2 regions of the Planococcus liqunii genome follow, and region 1 is predicted to be linked to the other one. Evidence: a T-box and tRNA genes for the amino acid it is inferred to sense, from the RefSeq annotation. Region 1 holds a T-box; the other holds one or more tRNA genes.
The links. A T-box is a leader RNA that pairs with one kind of tRNA and senses whether it is charged. The one in region 1 lies ahead of serS (serine--tRNA ligase), so its partner is inferred to be a tRNA-Ser.

Region 1 (15,390 bases):
CCAATCCCAGAAAACCGTTCTCAGTTCGGATTGCAGGCTGCAACTCGCCTGCATGAAGCCGGAATCGCTAGTAATCGTGGATCAGCATGCCACGGTGAATACGTTCCCGGGCCTTGTACACACCGCCCGTCACACCACGAGAGTTTGTAACACCCGAAGTCGGTGAGGTAACCCTTGTGGAGCCAGCCGCCGAAGGTGGGACAGATGATTGGGGTGAAGTCGTAACAAGGTAGCCGTATCGGAAGGTGCGGCTGGATCACCTCCTTTCTAAGGATATATTCGGAACGAAACCTGCGGGTTTCGGTTGACGTTTTGCGTTCAGTTTTGAAGGTTCACCTTCGGCGATGCCGAGTTGGAACTTCAACAACTTGTTCTTTGAAAACTGGATATGACGACATTGAAACAACGAAAACAAGCAACACGAGTGATGAGACCGATTTGGTTCGGTCGACTTTCTAATGGTTAAGTTAGAAAGGGCGCACGGTGGATGCCTTGGCACTAGGAGCCGAAGAAGGACGGCACTAACACCGATATGCTCCGGGGAGCTGTAAGTGAGCATTGATCCGGAGATTTCCGAATGGGGGAACCCACCGCCTTTAATGGGGCGGTATCCATGTGTGAATTCATAGCACATGAGAAGGCAGACCCAGGGAACTGAAACATCTAAGTACCTGGAGGAACAGAAAGCAAATGCGATTCCCTGAGTAGCGGCGAGCGAAACGGGATCAGCCCAAACCAAGAGGCTTGCCTCTTGGGGTTGTAGGACACTCAATACGGAGTTACAAAAGAAGCGGTTAGGCGAAGCGACCTGGAACGGTCCGCCACAGTGGGTAACAGCCCCGTAGCCGAAAATCGCTTCCCTCCTGAGTGGATCCTGAGTACGGCGGAACACGTGAAATTCCGTCGGAATCCGGGAGGACCATCTCCCAAGGCTAAATACTACCTAGTGACCGATAGTGAACCAGTACCGTGAGGGAAAGGTGAAAAGCACCCCGGAAGGGGAGTGAAACAGATCCTGAAACCGTGTGCCTACAACTAGTCAAAGCCCGTTTATGGGTGATGGCGTGCCTTTTGTAGAATGAACCGGCGAGTTACGATTGCATGCAAGGTTAAGGTGAGAAGCCGGAGCCGCAGCGAAAGCGAGTCTGAATAGGGCGAATGAGTATGCAGTTGTAGACCCGAAACCAGGTGATCTACCCATGTCCAGGGTGAAGGTAAGGTAACACTTACTGGAGGCCCGAACCCACGCACGTTGAAAAGTGCGGGGATGAGGTGTGGGTAGCGGAGAAATTCCAATCGAACCTGGAGATAGCTGGTTCTCTCCGAAATAGCTTTAGGGCTAGCCTCAAGATTGAGAATCCTGGAGGTAGAGCACTGTTTGGACTAGGGGCCCATCCCGGGTTACCGAATTCAGACAAACTCCGAATGCCAGTGATTTATGCTTGGGAGTCAGACTGCGAGTGATAAGATCCGTAGTCAAGAGGGAAACAGCCCAGACCACCAGCTAAGGTCCCCAAATATCCGTTAAGTGGAAAAGGATGTGGCGTTGCTTAGACAACCAGGATGTTGGCTTAGAAGCAGCCATCATTTAAAGAGTGCGTAATAGCTCACTGGTCGAGTGACACTGCGCCGAAAATGTACCGGGGCTAAACGGATTACCGAAGCTGTGGATGGACATCTCAGATGTCCGTGGTAGGAGAGCGTTCTAAGGGCGTCGAAGCGGGACCGGAAGGATCCGTGGAGCGCTTAGAAGTGAGAATGCCGGTATGAGTAACGAAAGACGGGTGAGAATCCCGTCCACCGAATGCCTAAGGTTTCCTGAGGAAGGCTCGTCCGCTCAGGGTCAGTCGGGACCTAAGTCGAGGCCGATAGGCGTAGACGATGGACAACAGGTTGATATTCCTGTACCACCTCCCCGCCGTTTGAGCAATGGGGGGACGCAGAAGGATAAGGCGAGCGCGCCGTTGGTTGAGCGCGTCCAAGCAGCAAGGTGGGAAACGAGGCAAATCCCGTTTCCGCAAACATTGAACTGTGACGGCAAGGGGCGTATGCCCTGGAGTCCCTGATTTCACACTGCCAAGAAAAGCCTCTAGCGAGGCGGGAGGTGCCCGTACCGCAAACCGACACAGGTAGGCGAGAAGAGAATTCTAAGGTGAGCGAGTGAACTCTCGTTAAGGAACTCGGCAAAATGACCCCGTAACTTCGGGAGAAGGGGTGCTCTGGTAGGGTGTATAGCCCGAGAGAGCCGCAGTGAATAGGCCCAGGCGACTGTTTAGCAAAAACACAGGTCTCTGCAAAACCGTAAGGTGACGTATAGGGGCTGACGCCTGCCCGGTGCTGGAAGGTTAAGGGGAGTGCTTAGCGCAAGCGAAGGTGCGAACTGAAGCCCCAGTAAACGGCGGCCGTAACTATAACGGTCCTAAGGTAGCGAAATTCCTTGTCGGGTAAGTTCCGACCCGCACGAAAGGCGTAACGATCTGGGCACTGTCTCAACGAGAGACTCGGTGAAATTATAGTACCTGTGAAGATGCAGGTTACCCGCGACAGGACGGAAAGACCCCGTGGAGCTTTACTGCAGCCTGATATTGAATTTTGGTGCAACTTGTACAGGATAGGTAGGAGCCAGAGAACCCGGAGCGCCAGCTTCGGGGGAGGCGTCGGTGGGATACTACCCTGGTTGTATTGAAATTCTAACCCACGCCCCTGATCGGGGCGGGAGACAGTGTCAGGCGGGCAGTTTGACTGGGGCGGTCGCCTCCTAAAGAGTAACGGAGGCGCCCAAAGGTTCCCTCAGAATGGTTGGAAATCATTCGCAGAGTGTAAAGGCACAAGGGAGCTTGACTGCGAGACGTACAGGTCGAGCAGGGTCGAAAGACGGGCTTAGTGATCCGGTGGTTCCGCATGGAAGGGCCATCGCTCAACGGATAAAAGCTACCCCGGGGATAACAGGCTTATCTCCCCCAAGAGTCCACATCGACGGGGAGGTTTGGCACCTCGATGTCGGCTCATCGCATCCTGGGGCTGTAGTCGGTCCCAAGGGTTGGGCTGTTCGCCCATTAAAGCGGTACGCGAGCTGGGTTCAGAACGTCGTGAGACAGTTCGGTCCCTATCCGTCGCGGGCGCAGGAAATTTGAGAGGAGCTGTCCTTAGTACGAGAGGACCGGGATGGACACACCGCTGGTGTACCAGTTGTTCCGCCAGGGGCATCGCTGGGTAGCTATGTGTGGCCGGGATAAGTGCTGAAAGCATCTAAGCACGAAGCCCCCCTCAAGATGAGATTTCCCATTGCGCAAGCAAGTAAGATCCCTCAAAGACGATGAGGTAGATAGGTTCGGGGTGGAAGCGCGGCGACGCGTGCAGCTGACGAATACTAATCGATCGAGGACTTAACCAACATAGTTGTTTTCAATGTCGCATATCCAGTTTTGAGGGCGCAAGCACTCAACAAAAAGAGTCCAGTGATGATGGCAAAGAGGCCACACCCGTTCCCATCCCGAACACGGAAGTTAAGCTCTTTTGCGCCGATGGTAGTTGGGGGTTTCCCCCTGTGAGAGTAGGACATTGCTGGGCCAAGAAAAAAAGCCGTTGCCGGTATTTCCGGCGGCGGCTTTTTTGTGTTTTTTTCCGAATATATTCGCAGCAAAAAGAAAACAGTGGTACCGTTTACTGCACAGTTGGACCAATTGTATATTTCTTGAAGATATGCTAAAAGAAATGAAAAGAACGGGCAGTAGAACCGTTAAGACGATCAAACGGCAGCGCTATATGGAATTCTACGGGACTCTTCATCAAAAATCACCTGAACGATAATTCTGAATACTTTTTCTTATTCCGGTTTTCTTGACACTGTTTAGCGGCGCTGATAACCTTACAATAATATTCAAAAGGAAGCAGGAGGCGTATCCATAATGTGGGAGTCGAAATTTGTTAAAGAAGGTTTGACGTTTGATGATGTATTGCTTGTACCAGCACGGTCGGAAGTGCTGCCAAAGGATATCAATTTGTCAGTGGAGTTAACTCCGGCTATCAAATTGAACATTCCTATTATTAGTGCCGGTATGGATACTGTTACCGAAGCGAAAATGGCAATTTCAATGGCTCGCCAAGGCGGATTGGGAATCATCCATAAAAACATGAGCATTGAAGAACAGGCAGAGCAAGTAACGACTGTAAAACGTTCAGAAAATGGCGTTATAACGGATCCTTTTTTCTTAACACCTACGCATCAAGTATTCGATGCTGAACATCTTATGGGGAAATACCGCATCTCAGGTGTTCCAATCGTCAACAATGAAGAAGAGCAAAAATTGGTCGGCATCATTACGAACCGCGATTTGCGCTTTATCCAGGACTATTCATTGAAAATCGATGAAGTCATGACGAAAGAAGAATTGGTTACAGCTTCAGTAGGAACTACACTGGAAGAGGCCGAAAAAATTCTTCAGCAATATAAAATTGAGAAACTCCCAATTGTTGATGATCAAGGGATATTAAAAGGGTTAATTACCATTAAAGACATCGAAAAAGTCATCGAATTCCCGAATGCTGCAAAAGACAGCCACGGACGATTGCTTGCAGGCGCGGCAGTCGGGGTGACTTCAGATACAATGAAGCGAGTGGAGCAATTGGTTAAAGCGGGTGTGGATGTAATCGTTCTTGATACGGCACATGGCCATTCTAAAGGAGTTTTGGATTCCGTTAACCAAATTCGTGCGACATACCCTGAATTGGCGATCATTGCAGGAAATGTAGCCACTGCAGAAGGTACAAAAGCATTGATCGATGCTGGAGCAGACGTTGTCAAAGTAGGAATCGGACCTGGTTCGATTTGTACGACTCGAGTTGTTGCCGGTGTTGGGGTTCCACAAATCACGGCTGTTTACGATTGTGCCACAGAAGCACGCAAACACGGCAAAACAATTATTGCAGACGGCGGCATCAAGTATTCCGGCGATATCATTAAAGCATTGGCAGCCGGCGGGCATGTGGTCATGCTCGGAAGCCTTCTTGCTGGTACGACGGAAAGCCCAGGAGAAACCGAAATCTTCCAGGGGCGCCAATTTAAAAATTACCGCGGTATGGGTTCAATCGCAGCCATGGAAAAAGGATCAAAAGACCGTTATTTCCAGGACGATGCGAAAAAACTGGTACCGGAAGGCATTGAAGGGCGCTTGCCATACAAAGGGCCGCTTGCTGATACGATTCACCAATTGCTTGGCGGCATTCGTGCAGGAATGGGTTATTGTGGCACTCCGGATTTGCAGACTTTGCGTGATGAAGCGCAATTTATCCGCATGACTGGTGCTGGCCTTCGCGAAAGCCATCCACACGATGTCCAAATTACAAAAGAGTCTCCTAACTATTCTATTTCATAAGATTTGCCTAAAGCACTCTTTGCCTCTATCCGTAGATGCAAAGAGTGCTTTTTTCATGTTTTGGTTTAGGGAGGTACAGAATATGATAGAATTATATGGGGAAACTTACAGATGGAGGTATTGAAATACGTGAGAATTGTGTTGAAATTAACGATTATTTTGGCTGTGCTGCTGACTGTTGGTATGCCTCAGCAGGCAAAAGCGGCGGATTCTTTAAATATACTGGCGGATGCTGCCATTTTGGTAGATGCTGATTCTGGAAAAATATTATATGCACAAAACGCAGACGCTACGTTAGGCATTGCAAGTATGACAAAAATGATGACCGAGTATTTATTGTTTGAAGCGATTGAAGACGGCCGTGTATCGTGGGACCAAGAATACACGGTTACGGATTATGCTTATGAGATTTCACAGGATATGCGCTTGAGCAATGTGCCTTTGAGAAAAGGAGAAGCTTATACGATTCAGGAGTTGTATGAAGCGATGGCGATTTATTCCGCGAATGCAGCGACAATCGGCATTGCTGAGACAATCGCTGGGACGGAAGAGGAATTCGTCCGCCTGATGAATGAAAAAGCAGAAGAGCTGGGATTGGCCGGGGCAAAATTGGTCAATTCAACGGGATTGAGCAACTCCTTATTGATGGGGATGCATCCGAAAAGCACAGGTGCAAATGATGAAAACGTCATGTCCGCAAAAGCCGTTGCCAAATTGACAAAGGCGCTGCTGGACAAATATCCGGAAGTGTTGGAAACCACAAAAATTCCGAATAAAATGTTCCGTCCGGGTACAGCAGATGCGATTAATATGTTGAACTGGAATTCAATGCTTCCAGGACTGGCTTTTGAATACGAAGGCGTGGACGGCTTGAAAACCGGCAGCACGGATTTTGCCGGACACAGCTTTGCCGGTACGGCCAAGCGTGATGGCACTCGGTTGATTGCCGTGGTCATGAAAGCGGTTGATGAAAAGGGTGTAGGTTCTTACAAAGCCCGCTTTGACCAGACACGGGTTCTATTCGACTTCGGCTTTGGCCAGTTCACGAAAGAAGAAATCATTCCCGGGGGTTATCAGATCAAAGGGCAAGAAACTTTGCCGGTAACTAAAGGGGAAGAAAAAGCTGTATCGATCGCCGTGAAAGAACCGATTACGATGATGATTCAGACAAGCGACAAAGAAAAGTATCAACCGGAATTGGTCCTGGATGAGTCTGTCGTGGACGAAGGCAAGATTGAAGCAGGAATCGGCAAAGGAGAAGTAGTCGGTACCGTTAACGTTGTTAAAATAGAAGGAGAAGACTACGGCTATTTAGATGGCACGAAAAGCGATGCTGAAGTTGTGACAACAGAAAAAGTGGCACGGGCCAATTGGTTCTCGCTGTCTATCCAAGCTGTAGGCAATTTCGTCTCCAATATGTGGTCAGGCGCCCTTGATTTTGTAAAAGGATTATTTTAAAGAAAAGCAGTTCATCTATTCAGATGAGCTGCTTTTTTGTGCGGCAATTTCCCAGCACGCCATTAAATGCACAATTCCTGATTCAATTTCTTGTTCGGTTAACCCGCCAAACCCCAAAACGATTTTCGGAGGCGAGACCGTTTTTCCTTCGACGTCGTAAGATCCCAGGCCAAATACCCGGATTCCGGCGCCTTTAGCGCGTTCAATAAGCTCATTTTCCGTTAAAGCAGTCTGGATGGTCAGCACAATGTGCATGCCGGCTTGCTGGCCGGAAACCGAGACCTGAGGTGCAAATACATGTAGAACGGCTGTTAAGTGTTCAAGTTTTTTCTTGTACAGTTTGCGCATCCGGTTTAAATGGCGTGAAAAATGCCCTTCTTTCATAAACGCGCTGACAAGCTGCTGGTCAATTCTTGGCACAGATGATGAATAATGAAGGAAAGTCTGGCGGTAAGCACGCATCAGCCTTTTCGGCAAAACCATATAGGCAATTCGCAAAGAAGGCATAAGCGACTTGGAGAACGTACTGATGTAAATAACCCGTCCGCTGACATCCATGCTCTGGAGTGCCGGGATTGGCCGGCTTGTGTAGCGGAATTCGCTGTCGTAATCGTCTTCAATGATGTAGCGTTCCGGCTTGGCTGCTGCCCAGTTTAGGAGTTGAGCCCGTTTGGTGGCACTGAGCACAGCACCTGTCGGAAATTGATGGGAAGGTGTGACATAAGCAATATCCACTTCCGACGCTTCAAGTTCCCCGACATTGATGCCATCCGTTTCGATGCTGATGGGCACAGCCTTTCGGTCATGGTGGGCAAAAATAGTGTGCGTCAGTGCATATCCCGGATTTTCAAAGCCGAAGACAATGGTTTTATCAAGCAAGCGAATCAACAAAGGCATCAACTGTTCCGTTCCGGAGCCGATAATGATTTGATCAGCTTCGCATACCACGCCCCGTGACTGGAACAAGTAGCGGGAAATTTCCTGGCGCAGGGTTTCATCGCCTTGCGGATGCCCACTCAACAGCAACCCGTGGTTGGATTCATCGAGAAGGTCTTTGGACAGCTTGCGCCACGTTGAAAAAGGAAAAGAACGGGAATCGATGGCTGCCGGATTAAAATCATAGCGGTATTCTAGACGTTCCGGCGCCAAGGGTTTCTCTTGCGGCACATCCAAATAAGCCACTTCTTCCACCGGCTGCGCGTAAAACCCTTTGCGGGCCCTCGATTCAATAAACCCTTCTGCAACCAGCTGGCCATAAGCCAATTCAACCGTGGTCTGGCTGATATCCAGAAACTCCGCCAATTTTCGTTTACTGGGCAGTTTGGTATCGACGGAGATTTTGCCGTCAATAATGGCTTGTTTAATTTCCCGGTAAAGCTGTTTGTATAAAGGCGTTGAAATGCTTCGCTGCAGCTGGAACATTAGCATATCCATGATGTCTCCCCCCCCAACTGACCTTATGAATTAATGGGAATCTGAGTATTTCTATATGGTCAATCTCTATTATACTGACAATATTAAGAAAAGGGGGAATTTTAATGAGTAAACACGGAACGGATCGAGTCAAACGCGGAATGGCGGAAATGCAAAAAGGCGGAGTCATCATGGATGTGGTGAATGCAGAACAGGCGCGCATTGCAGAAGCGGCGGGCGCAACAGCGGTTATGGCGCTTGAACGCGTGCCTTCGGATATTCGAAGAGACGGCGACGTAGCGCGTATGGCAGACCCGCGCATTACAGAAGAAGTGATGAAAGCTGTATCCATTCCGGTAATGGCCAAAGCGCGGATTGGCCATATTGTGGAAGCGCGTGTGTTGGAAGCGATGGGTGTGGATTACATAGATGAAAGTGAAGTGCTGACACCGGCGGACGAGGAATTCCACTTATTAAAAGATGCCTATACGGTGCCATTTGTCTGCGGCTGCCGCAATTTAGGCGAAGCGGCGCGCCGTATCGGTGAAGGGGCTTCGATGCTCCGGACAAAAGGGGAACCGGGCACCGGCAATATCGTCGAAGCGGTCCGGCACTTGCGCCAAGTGAATGCGGAAGTGCGAAAAGTCGTTACGCTCAGCGATGATGAATTGATGACCGAAGCACGCAACTTAGGCGCTTCGTATGAATTCCTGAAAGAAGTGAAGCGCCTTGGCCGCTTGCCGGTCGTCAACTTTGCAGCGGGCGGTGTGGCAACGCCTGCAGATGCGGCCTTGATGATGGAACTGGGAGCAGATGGCGTATTCGTCGGGTCCGGCATCTTCAAATCGGAACATCCGGAACGGTTCGCGCGTGCCATTGTGGAAGCGACGACGCATTACCAGGATTATAAATTGATTGCTGAACTGTCAAAAGACCTCGGCATCGCCATGAAAGGCATTGAAATTTCCACAATTGCGGCGGGTGAACGCATGCAGGAACGGGGCTGGTAAGATGAAACGAGTCGGTGTTCTGGCGTTGCAGGGAGCGGTAAGAGAACATGTGCAGTCGATTGAAGCGTGCGGCGCAAAAGCAGTGCTGGTCAAATGGTCAAGCGACTTGGAAGATTTGGATGCCATAATTTTGCCGGGCGGGGAAAGCACCACGATGCGCCGATTGATTGACCGCTATGGCCTGCTTGGGCCGTTACGCGCCTTTGCAGAGAGCGGCAAGCCGATGTTTGGCACCTGTGCGGGGCTAATTCTTTTGGCAAAGGAAATCGCCGGTTATCCCGAACCGCATCTTGGCGTAATGGACATTGCAGTGGAACGCAATTCATTCGGCCGCCAAGCCGACAGCTTTGAAATTCCGCTATCCGTTAAAGGGATGGAAGAGCCGTTTGAAGCGGTCTTTATCCGAGCGCCGCATATTGTCAGTGTTGGTCCGGGGGTTGAGGTATTGGGCGAGCACGGCGGAAAAATCGTCATGGCAAGAAGCAGCCAGTTTCTCGGCTGTTCGTTTCATCCCGAATTGACCGATGACCACCGCATTACGGCTTATTTTTTGAGCATGATTCCCTCTGAAACTGGCATTTCCTTGCCAAAAGGCTCCGTTTATAGTAAAGTATGATTAATTTAAAAGTAGAAACATTGATGGGGAATAGTAATGCGTTGTTTTTCCAAAGAGAGCCGGTGGTTGGTGCGAACCGGTGAAAAGCACGTGTGAATCCACTCCTGAGTTGCATGGCGACATAAGCCATTGCCGGTTTAAAGGCCGTTATGTAATGAAGAGGATCGGGCTTTTTAGCCGATCAATCAGGGTGGCAACGCGGGTAGCTCTCGTCCCTTTACCAGGGGATGAGGGCTATTTTTGTTGCCTTTTTTCTATTGATCACTATTTTATTTTGAGGAGGAACCGGTATGTTAGACATTAAACACGTACGTGCCAATTTTGAAGAAGTAAAAACGAAGCTTGCGAAACGCGGCGAAGATATTTCCGTGCTGGACGATTTTGAAGCGGTGGATGCCAAACGCCGTGAATTGATTGCACAAACCGAGAAATTGAAGGCTGAACGCAACGAAGCGTCTCAAAATATCGCGATGATGAAGCGCAATAAAGAAAATGCAGATGAAGCCATTGCCAAAATGCGCGAAGTCGGCGAACAGATCAAAGCGATTGACGATGAATTGCGCGAAGTGGAAGAGCGCTTGAATTACATCATGATGCGTGTACCGAACATTCCGCATGACAGCGTGCCGGTCGGCGAGTCTGAAGACGACAACGTTGAAATCCGGACATGGGGAGAAAAGCCGGAATTCACGTTTGAAGCCAAACCGCATTGGGATCTTGGCACAGACTTAAACATCATCGATTTTGAACGGGCAGCAAAAGTAACGGGCAGCCGTTTCGTTTTCTACCGTGGCCTTGGAGCTCGTCTGGAACGGGCGCTTATCAACTTCATGATGGACTTGCACCAGGAAGAGCATGGCTACCAGGAAATCCTGCCGCCTTACATGGTCAACCGCGAAAGCTTGACGGGCACAGGCCAATTGCCGAAATTTGAAGAAGATGCATTCCTGATCGAGAAAGAAGATTATTTCCTGATCCCGACTTCTGAAGTGCCGGTGACAAATTTCTACCGGGATGAAATCCTGTCAGCGGATATGCTTCCGCAGGCATTCGCTTCTTACAGCGCGAATTTCCGCTCTGAAGCGGGTTCTGCGGGCCGGGACACACGCGGGCTAATCCGACAGCACCAATTCAATAAAGTCGAGCTGGTGCGCTTTGTAAAGCCGGAAGATTCATATGATGAACTGGAGAAATTGACCGGCCATGCCGAGAAAGTGCTGCAGCTACTGGGGCTTCCTTACCGCGTCCTGAAAATGTGCACAGCAGACCTTGGCTTTACCGCTGCGAAGAAATACGATATCGAAGTGTGGATTCCGAGCCAGGACATGTACCGTGAAATTTCTTCTTGCAGTAATTTTGAAGATTTCCAGGCACGTCGCGCCAACATCAAATTCCGCCGCGAAGCGAACGGCAAACCGGAATTTGTCCATACCTTAAACGGCAGCGGACTGGCGATCGGCCGGACAGTGGCCGCTTTACTGGAAAACTGCCAGCAGGAAGACGGCACCATCGTCATCCCTGAAGTATTGCGTCCGTATATGGGCGGCAAAGACTTGATTAAATAAACGGATAGACCCAAGAGCTTATGGCTCTTGGGTTTTTATTTTTCCATGGAAACGGGTAAAGACAGGTAAATAGCAAGGAGAGGTGTTGGTGGAATGGAAAATCTATCGTTTCAGTACATTCAAACGAACGGCATCACGTTGCATACGGCAGTTGCGGGACCGGAAGACGGGCCGCTGGTTGTTTTGCTGCACGGCTTCCCGGAATTCTGGTTCGGCTGGAAAAAACAGATTGCACCGCTCACTGAACTCGGCTACCGCGTTGCCGTGCCGGACCAGCGGGGTTACAATCTGAGCGATAAGCCGCAGGACATCAGCAGTTATACCTTGGATTTGCTGCGGGATGATATTGTCGGGTTGATCGGCCATTTCGGCAAAACGAACGCCACCATTATTGGACACGACTGGGGAGGAGCGGTGGCTTGGCATTTGGCAGCGACAAAGCCTGAATACGTGGAAAAACTGATTGCGGTCAATATCCCGCATCCAAAAGCGATGCCAAGGGTCATGAAGCGCAATCCGCTACAATGGGCGAGGAGTTCGTATATCGCCTTTTTCCAATTGCCGGATCTGCCGGAAAAAATGCTGGCGGCGGATTATTTCAAGACGATGGTCGGGAGTTTGGTATCGACAAGCAATCCGGATACATTTTCTGACGAGGAACTCGCCGCTTACCGGGAAGCATGGGACCAGCCCGGTGCACTGACGGCGATGCTGAACTGGTACCGGGCGATCCGCCGCGGCAATGTCCTGCAAGTGCCGGCACAGAAAATCGGATTGCCGGTGCGGATTATTTGGGGCGTGGGTGATCAGTTCCTGTCAACGGAACTGGCGAAGGAAAGCCTGGACTTTTGCGAGGACGGGGAATTGGTGTTTGTCGGGGAAGCGACACACTGGGTCCATCACGAGCAGGTGCATATTCTCAATATGCTCATCAAGCAGTTTTTAAACGAAGAAAAAGCGGCAGCCCTATAGGAGCTCCCGCTTTTTCTTTTTTTTGTTTTCCCGTAGCGTCCGGAAAAACTGGGTCAGCAAACCGCCGCATTCTTCGGCCATGACATTTTCGGTGACTTCGCATTGATGGTTAAAGCGTTCATCGTTCAGCAGCCGGTATAAGGAATCCACACTGCCGGCCTTGATATCACGTGCCCCGTAAACGACACGTGGAATGCGCGATTGCAGAATTGCGCCGGCGCACATTGGACAAGGCTCTAACGTAACGTAAAGGCTTGTGTTTTCCAGCCGCCAATTGCTGATGGTCTGGCAGGCTTCCTGGATGGCCAGCAGTTCCGCATGGGTCACCGCATTTTGGGTGGTTTCCCGCAGGTTGTGGGCCCGTGCAATCACGTGCCCGTCCTGCACGATGACGGCGCCAATCGGCACTTCTCCCTTGGCGGCGGCTTTTTCGGCTTCTTCGATTGCGAGGCCCATATAATAATGGTCTAATTCAATTCCGTTCATTGTTCATCGCTCCCTACACCCCAGTTTATCATTTTTTTATAAGTATGCTAAAGGAATTAGGAGTCTATCAAGACAAATGGAGGAGAAAAGCGTAAAATAAAAAGGAGAAAAAAATCCAGTGTTTGATTTTTGGGAGAGATTTGATGGTCAAAGAACATAAAAAAGAGACATTTAAGCATTTAGTTATGCGTTTTTTGCTGATTTTACTGGGCGCCACGATGGCTGCCGTTTCCATTGAACTTTTTTTAGTGCCCAATTCGATTATTGACGGCGGCATTATCGGCATTTCGCTGATTTTAGATTATCTGACTCCGATTCCATTTGGTATTTTGATGGTCGTGGTCAACTTGCCTTTTCTTTTCTTCGGGTACAAGCATATCGGGAAGAACTTTTTTATCTCGTCCATTTTCGCTATTGTAGCACTGGCCATCATTGAATTTCCATTGCATCCGATTCCAGGTGTGGTCGATGATCCGTTGCTTGCCACGGTATTCGGCGGCCTGATTCTTGGTGCCGGAGTGGGCCTCGTGATTCGAAACGGCGGAGCGCTGGACGGCACGGAAATCCTGGGCATTTTACTAACGCGCAAATTGCCTTTTTCAGTTGGTGAATTTGTAATGTTCGTCAATATCTTTATCTTTTTATGGGCCGGATTTGTTCTCGGTTGGGAACATGCGATGTATTCCATTTTAACTTATTATATTGCTTCCAAAACGATTGATATCGTTATCCAAGGACTGGATGATACGAAAGCGGTCATTATTGTGTCCGATGAATTCATCGAATTGGGTGCTGCCATCAATTCCCGGCTTGGCCGAAGCGTCACCAAGCTGCACGGCAAAGGCGGCTACGAAGAATCTGCCAAAGATGTCATTTATGTAGTGGTGACGAGATTAGAAATTTCCAAACTGAAACACATTGTAGCCGACATTGATCCGAAAGCGTTTGTCACTATTATGGATACCCAGGAAGTGCACGGAGGAACTTTTAAAGCAGCCATCCATTAAGTTGGAGAGCTGCTTTTTTTCCTACTTTTACCGTACGGTCTGTGGTAAAATAAATGGCACTGCAACACACTTGAACAGAAAGAGGGGAACTTCCCATGCCGGTGCCATTTATAACGGTAGAAGGCCCGATTGGCGTTGGCAAAACGTCACTGGCAAAAGCAATTGCTGACCACCATCGTTTTCAAATGCTGAAAGAAATCGTCGATGAAAATCCGTTTCTGACAAAGTTTTATGAAGACATTGAGGAATGGAGCTTCCAGACCGAAATGTTCTTTTTATGCAATCGCTATAAGCAATTGACCGATATACAGAAAAAATTCATTTCCAACCGTGAGCCTGTAGCAGCGGATTACCATATTTTCAAGAACTTGATTTTTGCCAAGCGGACGCTGCCCGATGCTGAGTATGCCAAATACGAAGCAATCTACAAAATCCTGACAGCGGATATGCCGGCGCCGAATATGGTGATTTACTTGCATGCCAGTTTGGATACGTTGATGAAGCGCATCAAAATGCGCGGACGTGAATTCGAGCAAATGATTACCCCGGCTTATATGGAACAGCTTGTTGCTGATTACCATGAGTTTATAGAACGTTTTGAGCGGGAGCATCCGGAAATTCCGGTGCTGCGTTTTAATGGAGATGAAATGGATTTTGTCCAGAATGAAGTGGATTTGCAGCAGATCCTGACGAAAGTGGATGAAACCTTACAACAAAGGAGTTTAACGATATGAATTTACGTGAAAAATACGGCATTCCGGAAAATGCTGTGATTACCATTGCCGGTACAGTAGGTGTCGGCAAATCAACGATGACCAAGGCATTGGCGGATACGCTTCATTTCCGCACATCGTTTGAAAAAGTGGATGCCAACCCTTACCTGGATTTGTTTTACGATGACTTCGAGAAATGGAGCTTCCATCTACAAATTTACTTCCTGGCAGAGCGCTTCAAAGAACAAAAGCGCATGTTTGAATACGGCGGCGGTTTTATCCAGGACCGTTCCATTTATGAAGATACCGGCATTTTCGCGAAAATGCATTGGGAAAAAGGCACGATGAATAACGTGGACTACGAAACATACACGAATCTGTTTGAAGCTATGGTAATGACGCCATACTTCCCGCATCCGGATTTATTGATTTACCTGGAAGGGTCGATTGAAGACATTCTGGGGCGCATCCAGGAACGCGGCCGCGCAATGGAACAGCAGACGCCGGTCGAGTACTGGCTTGAAATGCATGAACGCTACGAAAAATGGATCAATTCGTTCAACGGCTGCCCGGTGCTGCGCCTGAACATCAACGATTATGATCTGATGAATGACCCGGACTGCGCTGAACGCATCGTAGAACGCATCGGCAATTTCATGCAGCAAACTTCCTTATTGAAAAAATAAGCTTTTCCCCTGAGTCCGTAATGGCTCAGGGATTTTTTATTTCCCGGGAAATAGTTTACGAACCAATAAAAAAAGCAGATGGCTTTGGG
Region 2 (15,390 bases), 2.0 Mb from region 1:
TAAAAAGGCTAAGCCGCTTCTTGACGAAGCAACTTAGCCTTTTGGCATAAACAGTATTAATCTCCGCGCTCCATTAGCGTAATGCTTTCAATGTAATTGACAAATCTTCTGAGCTCCCTGGCCTGTTCTCGGGTGATATCCCCTTCAGAATACAGCCGGGCAATTTCTGCCCGCCCCGTATCCATGACGATAATGCGCAGTTCTTCTTTTTGAAGTTCAAATTGTTCATTAAATTGCGATTCCGGGCGCTGCAGCCCACTGATCATTTGATTGTAATCAGAGATGACTGCATCTGTGAGTTCTTTATGGTCAACCTTTTTTTCAATTTCCTCTAAAAATTCACGGGCAGCCAGCAGTGCTTTCAATTGAATTTCTTTGCCGATTTGAAGCTGGACCAAGCGGGTTTCTTCGTCTTTTAAATACTGTCCCCTGAATCGCCTCCAGGCACGGATCAACTTTCCGCGGAGGTGTACGCTCAGTGACCGCAGATTATGCTTGATGGCCTCTTCCCGCCGGTTTAACGATTTTTGAAAGGCTTCGTACACTTCGGAATCCATGCCATTTGAACGGACTTTTTCAATGTATTTTCTTTCTTCCTCCAATGCTAATAGCCGCAGTTCTTTCAGCTTGCGCCGATATCTTTTCGTGCTGTCCATCATAGAATCTTCATTGAATGTCTGCTGCAGCCGAATCTTGTACTCATCCATCAATTCATAGGCAGCCACTTCATTTTCTTCGGTCATTTCTGATTTGATTTGCTTGATGGAAGCCAGCAAAATTCTTCGTCTTGCTTCTTCTGTATCCAGGTAATCGGATTGCTCGCCTTCTTCCATGCTTCCTCTGCTGAGCAGTGGCAGCAGGATGGTAGCGGCAATGAGCGTGAACAAGATCGTACCTGCGGCTAAGAAGATAATGAGCGGCCGGTTTGGAAAATCTTCGCCGCTTTCCGTCAAGAAAGGAATAGACAATACCCCGACCATTGTAACGGTTCCCCGCACGCCCGTTAAGCTGACGAATAAGGTTGTCTTTAAACTCGGCTTGGACACGTTTTCCATTTTGCCGTAACGGTATTCGTAAACAGAGAACAAATAGCCCCAGATAAATCGGATGCCAAGAATGACAAACCCGATCGCAAAAACGTAGCCGAGCAGTGCCCATTCGTTGATATTGGGATTTTCCAGCACTCCGCTCATCGAAGATGGAATGTTTAAGCCTAACAGGAGAAAAACAATGCCATTCAACACAAACAAAATGATGGTCCAAATGTTTTCAGCCAACATCTGCTCTTCTGCCACCAATGTTTCTGTCCGTTCCCGCACCAGTGAATGGACAATGCCCGCTACTACAACCGCGATTACGCCGGACGCATGCAACAGATCCTCTGTGATGATAAACACCAGAAAAGGCGTCATGATGTGAAGTAGCGACAGAAAAGTCACATCGTTGATGCCTTGCTGGCGGATGACATAACGGATCCAGATGACTAAGAATCCCAATACCAAGCCTAGGACTGCGCCCGCGGCAAATTTATAGGAAAAGTCGAGCGCCGCTTCAGATAACGAGAAGTAGCCGGTGACCACTGCTGTTACCGCGTAGTTAAACGCAACCAGTCCCGATGCGTCGTTTATCAGGGATTCTCCTCTAACCAAGTTCAGTACTTTTTGAGGAATATGAATGCGCTGCGCGATCCCATTGACCGCTACCGGATCTGTCGGAGATAAAATCGCCGCCAAGGCGAATGCAGCTGCAAGCGGGATTTCATCGATCATCCAGTGGATAAAAAAGCCGCCGGCGACTGTAGTAATCAGCACCAGCAAAACCGCATTGCCCAGGATTGGCCCTCTCATCCGCCATAATTCTTCCCTCGGAAAATGGCGGCCATCGTTGTATAAAAGAGGCGCGATGAATAAAAGCAAAAACCATTCGGTTTCAATATCAAATGAAATGTCTTCGAATAGGAAAACGATGAGGACGCCTAACGCCACTTGAATTAAGGCTGTTGGAATGAAAGGGGTATAATGGCCAACAATATTTGAAATCAGCAAGGCCGTAATCAGCAGCAAAATCGTCATTAAAATGTCCATGCAGGCTCTCCGTTCTCTAAGGGTTTTGTGTAATTCTTATATACCCCAAAGATAACAGTTTCACCGCATGGACGATTAATTTTGACTTTTATTCTCCCTGCTGCTTTTCGTTCGTTTTGTTTTCAGCAGCAACCAGCTCTTTTTTCAACGAAATGGACCGGGTTCTTTTATCGGCGAACAGATTTTTTCTGTGCCATTTAAAATAAACGCCGTTTTCCGGATAAACCGGAATCTTCGCTTTCTCGTTCAATCCGTAATCGGAGTATTTTTCTGCAGGGATTTTTTTCGCAATCTGCAATTTGCCATTGGCATTAAACGAAATCAAGCCGGCCACATACATCGCATTGTGGTTGCTGCATAACAGTACACCGTTATAAGGATCCAGCCGTTCCGGATCGGAACTGTCTTTCCATGGCTTGGCATACGTCGCTTTTAAAACCGGCTCCAGATCCATGCCGCATAACGGGCATGATTTATTCCAAAGACGTGACAAACGCTTCTCGAATTGCTGTTCGCCGCGCCGCATTTTCGTTTTTGCTTCCAAAATGGTTTCGGCAATGAGCGACACAAGCGGGTTGTGTTCTGTTGTCCGGACCACTTCCATCGCAAGTTCCAGCTGCTCTGCCTCCGGTGCATACACATTCAGCATGCTGATGCCTTCCAACAGCTTAATCGCGAGTTCTTCGTTGCACGGATATAAGTACCCCGGATTGCCGGTCCCGTCTTCCTGGAACGCCGAATATTTTACCGGCAGCATGCTGTTCAGCTCGGTTATGTATGTACCCATATTCAAGGGATTTTCCAACTCATGGTATTCCGCGGACACAGCAAAGATTTTTTCGTCTTCGTCTGCTGCGGTGTTCAACAAACTGGACTTGCTGCCTGTCCGGCAATGTTCCTTTGCGACACTGATGGCGACGATAAAGCCCTTCACATAATGGAAAATCCGGTCCCCTTTTTTAATTTCTTCCATTCGCCGGTAAGAATGCGGCACCATTCCCGATTTGTCGTGTTGGGGCGTCCATAAGAGCCCCATTCTCTTTTCTTCCTGATAGGTTTCTCCTTGCATGACAATAAAACTGTTCAACTGTATTTCCTCCTAAACGGCTCTTTCTTTCATCCTGATTGTTCCTTATCTTAATCATAACCCAATTCCCGGCTCCGCGTTTAGAAGTTTACCTTGAGGAATGCCGGATACACAAAAAAATGCGGACACCATATAGAAGGTGCCCGCATTCCAAAGCATTATTTTATTCCTGAACTGATGACGCTGCGAACGAAGTAGCGGTTGGCCGCTACAAAAATGATCAATGCCGGCAAAGTCGCCACTACAGTCGCTGCCATCATACGGCCCGGGTTAACAAAGTTGGCTCCTTGGACCAGATTGGCAACACCCACTGTCACGGTTTTCATTTCGTCGGCGCTTGTCACGACAGAAGGCCACAAAAAGTCGTTGTAAATCGTCAGGAAAGTCAAAACCGCAAGCGTGGCCACCACTGGGCGGATTGCCGGGAAAATGACAAACCGAAGAATCTGCCAAAGTGAGGCACCGTCAATGACGGCCGCTTCCTCCAGGTCTTTCGGGAATCCTTTTAAGAAACTGTAAACCAGAAATACGCCCATCGTATTTGCGGAATAAATTAAGATGAGCGGCGCAAACGTATTGATCAAATTTAACTCCCGGAATATGTAGAACATTGGGAACAGCGTAACGATTCCAGGAATCGTTAATGCCGCTACGACCATGGTGAAGAAGATTTTTTTCCCGGGCAAATTCAATCTGGCCAAAGCATATGCGGCCAGCACATCGACAAAAACAACCAATGCCGTACCTGCTATCGTCACAATACCGGTATTCATTAGCCAGCGGATGACCGGCACATCGGCTGCAATGCCAAAGTTGCTGCTGTAGTTCTCCAGCGTCCATTGTTTAGGCAGCAAAGCAGATGAAGACATCGCTTCGCTTAATGCCTTAAATGAAGTGAAGAGCATGAATATCAATGGCAGCAAAAAGATGATGGCCAATACTGTCGCGATAACCAAAATGAAAACATTTTTTTTCAATGATTTCTTCATGTCTACACCTCCTCAATCTTTGCGCAGCGTATAGAAATACTGGGCAGCTACGATCAAGACCATGACCAGCCCCATCAGCATGGACATCGCCGAGGCCATTCCGAGATTGTTCTGATTAAACACCATCTGCTGAATCACCATGATCAAGGAAGTTGTGCTCTGCGATGGCCCGCCTGCAGTGATCAGCAAGGTTTGGCCATACAAGTTAAAAGATGCGATGACGGTGATAATGGTTAAAAATACGAATACCCCTTTAATGGAAGGAAACGTGATATTGCTGAAACGCTGCCACCAATTGGCTCCGTCGAGACTAGCCGCTTCGTATAGATTCCGGTCCACTTCGTCCAGCGCATTGATGAACAGGATCATATTAAAGCCGATCGTCCACCAGACAGTCGCAATCAGGATAGCAATCCAGGCGAGCGGCTGGTCGTTCAGCCAGTTCAATGCCCCGAGGCCGAAGGTATTCATGACATTGTTTACATAGCCGCCGTTGCCGGTAAACAGCCATTTGAAAATAGCAGAGACAGCTGTGACGGAGACGGCATAGGAGATAAAGAAAATGGTCCGGTAAAAAACTTTCAATTTATCGGGAATACTGTCAATCACCAAAGCCAGTGCCAAGCTGATCACAACCAATGGGATGACACTGATGGCCACAAAAATCAGTGTGTTTTTCAACCCGTTATAAAAGGCATTGCTGTAAACATTTCCAGGCGTCAAAATGGAAACATAATTATCGAAGCCGACAAAACCGCCATTTCCGCCGAAAATAGACCATTGATGAAAACTGATATATAGGCCGTACGCAAATGGAACAACCAAAAACAAAACAAAGCAAATCAGAAACGGCAAAAATAAGATAAACGACCAGGTTTTTGATATCCGCATACAGGCGCCACCTCCATGATTTAAATAGAACGGCATTTCACTGATTTCCAGGATGAAATGCCGTTCAGCTCTATCGTTGACTATCGTTTACTTTATTGAGGCGCTGTTTCTGCCACTTGTTTTGCCTGTTCGGTTGCCTTCTCCAATTCGCTCATCAAAGTTTCTTTTGATATATTTGCTTCCCCAACTACTTTCGGGTAGACATTTTCTACGACATAGCGGACTTGTTCACGGTATTGATACAGCTTCGGTGCCCCTTCGAACGAATCGAACTGTTTGATGTTCTGTGCTGACAGCGGATATTTCGCCGCATCAGATTCCACCAATTCCATTGTCGGCATATGAGTCGGCGCCTGTCCGCTGTCAGCCCAGTTGATTAAGTTTTCCGGCGTATACATATATTTTAGAAACTCGGCAATTCCGGCAATCCGCTCTTCATCTGTTACCGATGAAGGCAAAGCCAGTGTATGGCCAGCTCCATATACCCCCGGCTGTTCTCCAATGACCGGCACAGAGGCAATTCCCAAATCATCGCCATACGCTTCTTTGACCGCCTGGTAATACCAAGGACCGGTTAAAGCAGTCGCCGTCTGCACAGCGCTTCCGCCTTCATCTACTTGTTTCATGAATGCCTGGAATTCACCATCAAGCCCCAAGCCTTCAGGAGAAATCTTGTCTTTAAAAATCATATTGTTGTAAATCATCAAAGCGTCTGCTAATTCTTCCTGCGCAAAATTCATGTAATTATCTTCAACCAGATCAATGCCATTTTGGGCAGCGACCGTCATGATAAACCATTCGCCAAGGCCGGCACTCGGGACGCCGGTTGCAAAAAGGTTCGGATCCTGCTGCTGGAGCGATTGCGTCAAACTCACAAAATCCTCATAGTTTTGAGGGGCTTCAGGTGCCAATTTTTTGTTATAGAACATTGTCATCGGATGGATATCAAGAGGCACTGCAAAGACGCCGTCATCAAAGGTCACTTGTTCTTTAGCTTTATCGTGGAAATCATCCGGGCTGATGCCGGCAGTTTCCATGACGCTGCTGATGTCCTGGATCATTCCGTCCTGCTTGTAGGTCTCAAGCAGATCCGTATGAATGATCACTAAATCATAGTTTCCCGTTTTAAATTTGGTGTAATGGTCTTTTTCCTGGGATTCTTTGATCACATACTTATCTTGCGACTCGTTAAATCCGTTGGTGATCTTTTTCATAAAATCACCATCACCGCCGGTGAAGCCGTTAATGTACGTCAACTCAATCTTTCCATCTGCTGTTTCCCCGCTTCCTGATCCACCGCCACAAGCCGATAAAAATAGTACAGCCAAAATTACTAGAAAAAATGCCAGCTTTTTCAATGACTTGACCCCCTTTTAAATTTGATAGCGCTTACATCAAAATTTACTGAAAATACTATAATTTCAGTAAAAAAAGACCTTTTCAATAACTTTATACGATTTTTGTACATATTAACCCCATTAGCTAAATATCTATCTTCTGCACTAATTCCTTATTCATAGGTTTTATAAACCTGTTTCGCCCATCAATTTCAAATAAATGGAACGCAGACAACCGTTCGATTTACGTTCCGCCGTCTTTCAAAAGTTGGCAAAGGTGCTTCGAAGCATGCAAAAAGGCCGGCTCTATAAGCAGAGGCGGCCCATTGGCATCGGTTTTATTTCAGTTGAACCTTTTCTCTTCCTCTTCAACCAAGACAGAAATATGCTGAAATTGATCCATGTCGAACAATCCACAGTCCGTAATTTTCAAATGTGGAATAACAGGAAGTGATAAAAATGACAAAGTTAAGAAAGCATTAAAATTCTCCGGAGCCTCCAGTTTCGCCAATCCCGCATCAATCCCTTTAAGTTCATCGTAGACTTCTTCAAAGCCTGATTCAGCCATTAGCCCGGCAGCCGGCAAGGCAAGAGCCGCCAACACTTCCCCTTCATTGACAACCACCAAGCCGCCTTCCATTTGTTTTAAAGCTTCGACTGCGGCAACAATATCTGCATCATTGGTGCCTGCCGAAATGATATTGTGCGAATCGTGCGCAACGGTCGTGGCAATCGCCCCTCTTTTTAGCCCCAGGCCTTTCACAATGCCGACTCCAACATTTCCAAGCGCCTGATGCCTTTCGACCACAACGATTTTCAGCAAATCTCTTTCAGGATTCGGGACAAAGCACCCTCTTTCGGTATCGACTACTTCCACCAAATGGTCTGTGACCAAGCTGTACGGATTTATACCAATAATATGCGCTTTTGCATTTTCCGGTAAAGGGATTTGTAGATCTTGTTTGGTGAAATCGAGAATATTCACCGTGTTCCGAACGTGATTTGCTGCTGTGCCTTGAGTCCATGGTCCGGCATAGCGCCCATTTTCCGCTGCAAGCTTTCCGTTTTTGTATACTTGGTGGATCTTAAATTCTTCTAAGTTATCCAATAGGATGAAATCGGCATCATAGCCAGGGGCAATAGCGCCTTTTCTATGCAAGCCGTAACACTGGGCTGCGTTGAAACTTGCCATTGAAATCGCTGTAATCGGGTCTAACCCATAGCGAATGGCAATTCGGACGTTGTAATCGATGCTTCCTTCTTCGATCAAATCATCCAGATGCTTGTCATCTGTACAAAACAAACAGCGGTGGGCATTTTTCTCGTTGACCGCTTCAAGCAGCGAAGTTAAATTCTTGGCAACTGACCCTTCCCGCAGCATGACGTACATACCGCGCTCCAGCCGCATAACCGCTTCTTCTTTAGTAACGCATTCATGGTCTGTCGTAATGCCCGCAGCCAGATAGACATTGATATCGTTTTCTTGCAGCCCGGAAGCATGGCCATCGATTTGTGGGCTAAGCAGCAACTTGTCCATCATTCCGTCCGCTCCTTGGGCAACCGATGGGAAATCCATCACTTCCGCGATTCCCATGACCCGTTTGTGGCTTATAAATTGATGGAGGTCTTCCGAACTCAGTGAAGCTCCTGAATTTTCAAAAGCTGTTGCCGGCACACAGGATGGCAGCATGACCAACACTTCAAGCTGGGCATCTTCAGAATCGTTGAGCATAAATTCGATTCCTTCTGAACCGCATACATTGGCGATTTCATGCGGATCGGTGATGACGGTTGTTACGCCATGAGGCAAAACCACTCGCGAAAATTGATGCGGCGTGACCATGGATGATTCAATATGGACATGGGCGTCTATAAGGCCTGGGCATATATAGCGGCCTTCTGCATCAATTTCCCGGTTGCCCCGGTATTCGCCGATGCCGACAATGACGCCATCTTGGATAGCGATATCCCCCTTTGTCAGCTCTTTCGTAAAGACGTTGACGATTTTTGCATTTCGGATTACTAGGTCGGCCGCTTGTTGTTTATGGGCTGTGAAAATCCGTGTTTTGAGCTGTTCTCGGTTCATGGCGGCAATTCGCTCCTTTGGGCTTAAGTTTCAAATAATTTTCCGTTGATTGCATCGATATAGCGCATTGCAGACTGCTGGATCCGTTCATCCGCTTGGTCCGGAATGATGCGCTGAAACGCGTCGTATACCCGTTTAAATTCGATAGTGCTGAGCTTCTTTGCCATTCTTTCGACAATGCCTGGCGGCAAGGGAATGAAGTTCGGGTAGCTGTACATAAAACTTGCCCAGTCTCGCCCTGGCATCACCCGGACAATATCGCCCGGAAGCAGCACTCCTTTTCGGTCAAAGCCATTTTGCCACTCGAGCACGGCCCCTCCTTTGAAATGTCCACCCAGCCGGTGAAGAACCAATCCTGCGTGCAGCACAAGCGATTCCCCAGACCAGAAAACCATTTTTTCGCTTGGCCGAGTGACCCACTTCCTGTCATCTTCGTGGATATAGATTTTGGCATCCAGCGCATCTGCCCATTCAACTTGGCTGCCATAATAATGCGGATGGGACAACGCAATGGCATCAACTCCATCCATTTTCTTAATGGCCTCAATAGAATTCGCATCGACATAGGTAATACAATCCCACATAAGATGAAAGCCGCTTTCCTGAACAATATAAGCGGACTGGCCAATCGCAAAATCCGGTTTGGTTTTCACGCTAAACAAGCTTTCTTCTTCTTTTTTGAAAAAATTTTTGTACGGCTCTGTATTGACCATGTGTTCAAGCGTCGTCCATTTTTGTCCGGTATGGTAGACATATTGCCGTTCTTCACTGCAAATCCGGCAACTATTTGGGGGCACTACAGAATTTTCGTATTGTACGCCGCACGTTTCACAAATGAACTTTTGCAAAACCATCCCTCATTTCGATTTCGTTTCATAATCAGTGAGTCCATTATAAGTTAATATTCAAATAATTCACATCTTCTTTTGCTAAAATAGACGAATAAAAAAGGATCCGATGTTCCGGACCCTTGGGGCAATCGATTATACGGTAGACATTTTTTTCTTGATAAATTTAATGACTTGCTGAAGACCGTCGGCTGTTGGCCGGCCGTAAGGGCTGGTCTGTCTCTGTTGATAAAGCAATTTACCTTCTTCATCCATTAAAAAATACGCCGGTTCACCGTGGATGCCTGTATCTTCATAGGGTGCATTTTCTACGTGTATATAAACATCGAATTGATTTAGTACTTTGAAGTTTTCATCCGCCAACACCGGAAAAGTTAACTTCAACTCTTGTGACATATTTTTTAAGTCTGCTAACTTGTCCGTGGAAACGGTAACCAAACGGATATCGCCATCTTCAAACGCCTTTTTGTTCAACTCTAAATCTTCCAGTGCTTTGATGCAGGCAGAACACCAGGAACCCCTAAAAAATACAAGGAGATGCCATTGTCTTTCTATTTTTTTCTGTGGATCAAAAGAAAACGGTTCTCCAGATACGGCTGGCAGCGTAAATCCAGGCATGGATTCTCCCAAACTGAAGTTTGGCATTATTCTTCCTCCTAGCTTATATTTTCCGAACATTGGATCCGGGAATGACCAGGAAAAGAAAAACTAAACAATATCACGTTCCCTTTTCGATTGATTTAACCAACTACTATTAATAGCCATCATCCCAGCATTCCATTTCATAAACAATGTTTAAGTTCCGCGATTAGCGGAATACTACAACAGAAGAAACTAAATGAAAGCAGGGATATGAATGGCCATGGATATCGAACAATTGCCTTCAACAAAATCGAGGATTACGATGAACACGCCAGAGTCGATTAACGGAGAAATTGAACGGCAAATAGAAGCAAACGTCAACTACTTTAAGCGCCAGGACAAAGAAACGATTGAGCGGCGCATCCTTCATTTGGAAGAGGAATGGGACACAGAGCGGGTGCTGGAATTGAATATGGCCTCAATCGCCTTGGTCTCTTCAATGCTTGGGCTGGCTGTAAACAAAAAGTGGATGTATGTGAGTGGAGCTGTCAGTGTCTTTATGCTGCAGCATGCCATACAGGGCTGGTGCCCGCCGCTGCCATTGATCAGAAAGCTTGGCATTCGGACAGTGGATGAAATCAATTTGGAAAAGCAGGCGCTTCAAAATTTGCTGGATGACGAATTCTAAAGCAAGCGAATGAAATCAAAAAAGAGAATGCCCACCAAGGGCATTCTCTTTTTCAGGGTGTCGAGAAACATTCCATTCTCTAAGCCATTTCGCTCCAAGTGGACGCTAAAGTTCTCTTTTTATCAGAAAGAGTGGATGAGTAGGCATGCTATTTATTCACAGTTCACTGTCGATATGGAGCAAACCAGCGGAGAAAAACGTACTGCTCCTGCGCAAGCTCGTCGCAAAGACTTAACCTCGCAGGCTTCGGCTAATGTCTTGCCTGCGGGGCAGCGTAAGCGACGAGACAGCCGAGACCCCGCAACGCAAGAAATGATAGGGCTTGGCGCCCGCGGCAAGCGCAGCTGGGTTGCGGAATTCCGGAGATATTCTAAGCAAAATTTTTTCTATATCTTTTTGCTGTTCTTATAGATTGCCGTCTGTCGGTTTTTTGTCTTCCTCTTGGGCTTTTGCTTCAAATTTATCCAATTGGCGCTTCGCGAAGTCGCGGCCGCCGATGCCAAAAGCGATGGCGAAGGCTACGGCTAGTCCTGCGATGATGAACAGGAACGCCAAGTTGACGATGTTAGTAGCAAAGTTCAATTGGTCAAGCGTCATGAAAACCGCCATGATGATGATGGCATATTTGACAATCGCACCATACATACGGTTTCCGGAAGCACGCTGGACGTAATTTCCAAGCAAGTTGGCGCCGACAATGCCAAGCCCTAGAATGATCAAGGCACTCAAGACCAGCGGCAAGTAGCTGATAATGGAAGTACCGATATTGTTCAATACATCCAGTTGAAGCACATTCAATGCTTCAACCGTAAAGAACACGATGATCAAGATTTGCACGACCTTGCCGATGATTGCAGCGATATCAAAAGTCGGCATATTCGGCCGTGAACCTGAATTCAATGAACGGGAAATGTTGTCAAGCCCCGTGCCTTTCAGCAGGCTGCTCAGCAAATCACCGACAAATTTCCCGATGGCAACACCGACTAAAATCAGAATGATTGCCACAAAGATATTTGGAATCATGTTCAGGACTTGATTGAGCATCGCTGTAATTGGACGCGAAATCGAATCGATATTCAAGGTTTCCAGTGCCACTGTGACTATGGGAATCAATACAAGGACGAATACAACATTAGCGAGAACATTAGCCAAAGTGTTTTTGTTGCTCGGCGACATCTTTTCAGGCGTGCCGGTTTTATTCGTCAGTTTGTTGAACCATTTGTCGATGTTGATCGTTGTTAAGATCGTTGCAACCAGATTCTTGACGAACTTGGCAACAAAATAGCCAAGAATGAGGATAATGGCTGCCATTAATAAGTTCGGCAAAAATGCCAGCAGTTTATCCATCATATTCGAAATCGGAGCAGCTACAGCTCTCATATTCAGTTGGTCAAAGACACTCGGAAGAAACAGGATAAAGACAAGGTAATAGAAAATTTTTCCGATTGAGTCCAGTTTGCTGTCAGCGTCTTCCTGGGTTTTTGCCATATGGCCTTTGACCATGGCTCTTGGGGCCCCGGCTTTTTTAAGCCCTTTCGTAAAGATGGCGCGGACAATCGTTGCGACCAGCCAGGCAACAAGCAGCAACAGGATGGCGCCGATGACATTGGGAATAAAATTGACGATTGTCGTTCCCATGTCCCGGAATGCTCCGGTAAATTGGTTCATGTGCTTCTCCTCCATTCAGTTAGGTATTTATAATTGCATCTTTCCTATTCCCTCTGTCATTCTTCCTAAACAAATATGTCAATATTTTATGAATCTTCAATCAAAAAAGATATTTCGCTGGGTCTTTAGACCACAAAAAAACGGCTGATTAAAATCAGTCGTTTTTTCTACAGACGATGACGGAGATGAGAGGATTCGAACCCCCGCGGCGCATGCACGCCCTAACTGATTTCGAGTCAGCCCCCTTCAGCCTCTTGGGTACATCTCCAGTATGATATTTTTATTTTAGCATCGCACATGGTCTTGTCAATTCGTTCACTCCCGCTTTTTAAAGAAGCGGAATGCCAGGCAGAAAAAAAGGCAACCTAAGCTGCCCCTTAACTAACTCCTTACTTTTTCATTGCATCCAATTGCTTCATGACCGCTCCAATAAGCGGATCGCCGTCTGGCAATCCGGAAATTTGGCGGAAAGCACTTTCGTATCCCTGCTCATTGATCTGTTTTTGCAGTTCCCGCGCCTCATCGTCTTCATCGTTTTCATAAAGCAAAACCGCAGCGATGACCGTCGCTAAATTGAGCGGTTCTTTTCCAGTCAATTGCATATAAAGGCTGGCTGGGCGGACCAGACGGTCATTGCTGCCCAATTTGCGGATCGGCCCTCTGCCCACCCGGGTGACAAAATCAGAAACGTAAGGGTTCCGGAAACGTTCAATGATTTTTTGCGTGTATTCCTTATGCCGGGAAGGGTCAAATCTATGCATCTGCACCAGGACTTCGCCGGTTTCTTCAAGTGTTCCCTGGAGAATGCGTTCAATTTCTTCATCGTCCATCGCTTCATTGATCGTCTGATACCCTTTGTACCGGCCTAAATAAGCAGGGACCGTATGTCCCGTATTGACCGTGAACAGCTTCCGTTCAATATAAGGTTCCAACTCGTCCACATACGTAATGCCGTTAACAGGCGGTAGATCTCCCTTGATTGCCGGACGCTCCACTACCCATTCAAAATATGGTTCGACGGCTACGCCTAAAAGATCGCCGCTGCGCTGGTCCGGAACGATGCGGTCTACCGCCGCGTTCGGAAAGCCGATCAGTTCATCAGCCTGCCGCTTTTCTTCTGCTGATAAATGCTGGTAGACTTGTTCTTTCAAAAGCGAGCTGGCGCCGATCATGTTCTCGCAGGCAATGACGTTCAACGGCTCGGGCCGGTTTTGGAACCGCCTCCTTAGTCCTTCCGCCAGCAAAGCCGATATGGCCGGCAACACCTTCGGCCCAACAGCGGCCGTCACCAAATCGGCCCGGCTCAAGAACTCTGCTGCTTCTTCCGCATTTGTCATGCTGTTGATGCCGCTGACATTGCCGACCTGCAGCACTTCCCTTTTTTCACCTGTCAAAGTCACTTCGTATTCTTTTTGTGCATTCAAGGCATTAATGACAGACTCGTTGACATCCAGAAAAAGTGTATGGTATCCGGACTGGCTAAGCAGCAATCCGATAAACCCGCGGCCGATATTTCCTGCCCCAAAATGGACGGCTTGCATTTACCCCACCTCGCTAAAAAGGTCTAAAATCTCCTCTTCCGACCGGGCATTCAGGATTTTTTCGATATTTTCTTCTTCGGAACAGACAATTGCGATATTGGACAAAATCTCCAAATGCTCATTTCCTTTGCCGGCAATGCCAATAAAAATCTTTGCCAGGTTTCCGCCTCCAAAATCAATGCCTTCCGGTACTGTCACAACCGATATCCCTGTTTCAAAGACGTTTTTCTTCGCATCTTCCGTGCCGTGCGGAATTGCCAGGAAATTCCCCATATAGGTAGAGGCCATTTCTTCCCGTTCAAACATTTTATCGATATACCCGGCATCCACATAGCCGCCGTTCACCAAAATTTCACCGGTAAAGCGTATCGCTTCTTCTTTGCCGGTTAAGGGAACATTCAACTTGATATTGTCTTTGCTTAATACGTCTTTTGCCATTCATATCACTCCCATTGTAATTTTTTAGTTGAGTATCATTCGTTTTTCAACCTTCTCGCCAGCTTGTCGTATTCCGGGCTGTTCATGAAATTTTCAACAGAAATATGTTCGGCATTCGGCAATTTCGCCTTTGCCCGGTCCGTTAAGTCTTTGTGAGTGACCACAATGTCTGCATCTTCCGGAAGCTGGTTGATTGCGGTATTGGAAACCGGTATATCGATGTTTTCTTTCTTGAATTTATTGCGAAGCAGTGAAGCGCCCATTGCACTGGACCCCATTCCTGCATCGCAGGCAAACACCACTTTATGGATGTCAGTAGCATTTTTTACAGGCGCAGCATGGACCGGCTGGGTATTGTCTCTTTCAATCCGGTCACCGGAAGTTGCACCGACCACTTCTTTTGCTGGCTTCGGTGTCAAATAGCCGGTCGCGTCGCTTTTCTTGCCTTTCATTTGTTCCATTTTGCCGGCAGCTGCGGCTAAATCTTCTTCTTCAACTTTGCTGGTCTTCAAAACAACAGAAGCCACCAAAAACGACACGGCGGCAGCCACTACCACACCCGAAATTACGCCGAGATAATTTCCCTGCGGCGTCAATGCCAGCAAGGCGAATATACTGCCGGGAGACGGCGTTGCAGGAAGTCCTGCATTAAACAAAGTAAACGTGAAGACGCCGCTCATCCCGCCGGCGATAACCGCTAACAGCAGAACCGGTTTCATCAGCACATATGGAAAATAAATTTCGTGGATCCCGCCGAGAAACTGGATGATAGCCGCTCCCGGGGCAGACGCTTTGGAGACGCCTTTGCCAAATACCGAAAACGCAAGCAGCACGCCAAGGCCAGGGCCTGGATTGGTCTCAAGCAGGAACAAGATCGATTTCCCGGCATCCGCCGCCTGTTCCACTCCTAATGGGCTTAAAATTCCGTGGTTGATGGCATTGTTTAAAAATAGGATTTTTGCCGGTTCAATGATGATGCTCGCGAGCGGCAACAACCCCAGATTGACAATCACTTCTACTCCGTCTGCCAATGTATTGGTCAGTGCATTAACAATTGGACCAACGAAGAATACGGCGATCCCTGCCAGAAATGCACCCAATATCCCGGCAGAAAAGTTGTTGTACAGCATTTCAAAACCGACGCGGATGCG

Region 2: it has a tRNA-Ser gene. The T-box ahead of serS (serine--tRNA ligase) is inferred to sense a tRNA for this amino acid. The anticodon was not compared.

The regions. Positions count from the first base shown of each region.
Region 1 covers NZ_CP129238.1:10,815-26,204, forward strand. The annotation lists rRNA gene QWY22_RS00040 (16S ribosomal RNA) at 1-267, shown strand, start outside; rRNA gene QWY22_RS00045 (23S ribosomal RNA) at 461-3,394, shown strand; rRNA gene rrf (5S ribosomal RNA) at 3,455-3,570, shown strand; gene guaB (IMP dehydrogenase) at 3,909-5,375, shown strand; gene QWY22_RS00060 (D-alanyl-D-alanine carboxypeptidase family protein) at 5,487-6,833, shown strand; gene pdxR (MocR-like pyridoxine biosynthesis transcription factor PdxR) at 6,849-8,267, opposite strand; gene pdxS (pyridoxal 5'-phosphate synthase lyase subunit PdxS) at 8,372-9,256, shown strand; gene pdxT (pyridoxal 5'-phosphate synthase glutaminase subunit PdxT) at 9,258-9,872, shown strand; T-box leader at 9,884-10,092, shown strand; gene serS (serine--tRNA ligase) at 10,163-11,437, shown strand; gene QWY22_RS00085 (alpha/beta fold hydrolase) at 11,531-12,409, shown strand; gene tadA (tRNA adenosine(34) deaminase TadA) at 12,404-12,895, opposite strand; gene QWY22_RS00095 (YitT family protein) at 13,039-13,902, shown strand; gene QWY22_RS00100 (deoxynucleoside kinase) at 13,998-14,636, shown strand; gene QWY22_RS00105 (deoxynucleoside kinase) at 14,633-15,301, shown strand.
Region 2 covers NZ_CP129238.1:2,003,243-2,018,632, forward strand. The annotation lists gene QWY22_RS10175 (Na+/H+ antiporter) at 57-2,084, opposite strand; gene QWY22_RS10180 (HNH endonuclease) at 2,173-3,171, opposite strand; gene QWY22_RS10185 (carbohydrate ABC transporter permease) at 3,330-4,160, opposite strand; gene QWY22_RS10190 (carbohydrate ABC transporter permease) at 4,173-5,051, opposite strand; gene QWY22_RS10195 (ABC transporter substrate-binding protein) at 5,144-6,409, opposite strand; gene ade (adenine deaminase) at 6,732-8,474, opposite strand; gene QWY22_RS10205 (hypothetical protein) at 8,498-9,322, opposite strand; gene QWY22_RS10210 (peroxiredoxin family protein) at 9,458-9,967, opposite strand; gene QWY22_RS10215 (YgaP-like transmembrane domain) at 10,179-10,592, shown strand; gene QWY22_RS10220 (mechanosensitive ion channel) at 10,998-12,260, opposite strand; tRNA gene QWY22_RS10225 (tRNA-Ser) at 12,441-12,528, opposite strand; gene QWY22_RS10230 (mannitol-1-phosphate 5-dehydrogenase) at 12,650-13,801, opposite strand; gene QWY22_RS10235 (PTS mannitol transporter subunit IIA) at 13,802-14,239, opposite strand; gene QWY22_RS10240 (PTS mannitol transporter subunit IIBC) at 14,275-15,390, opposite strand, start outside.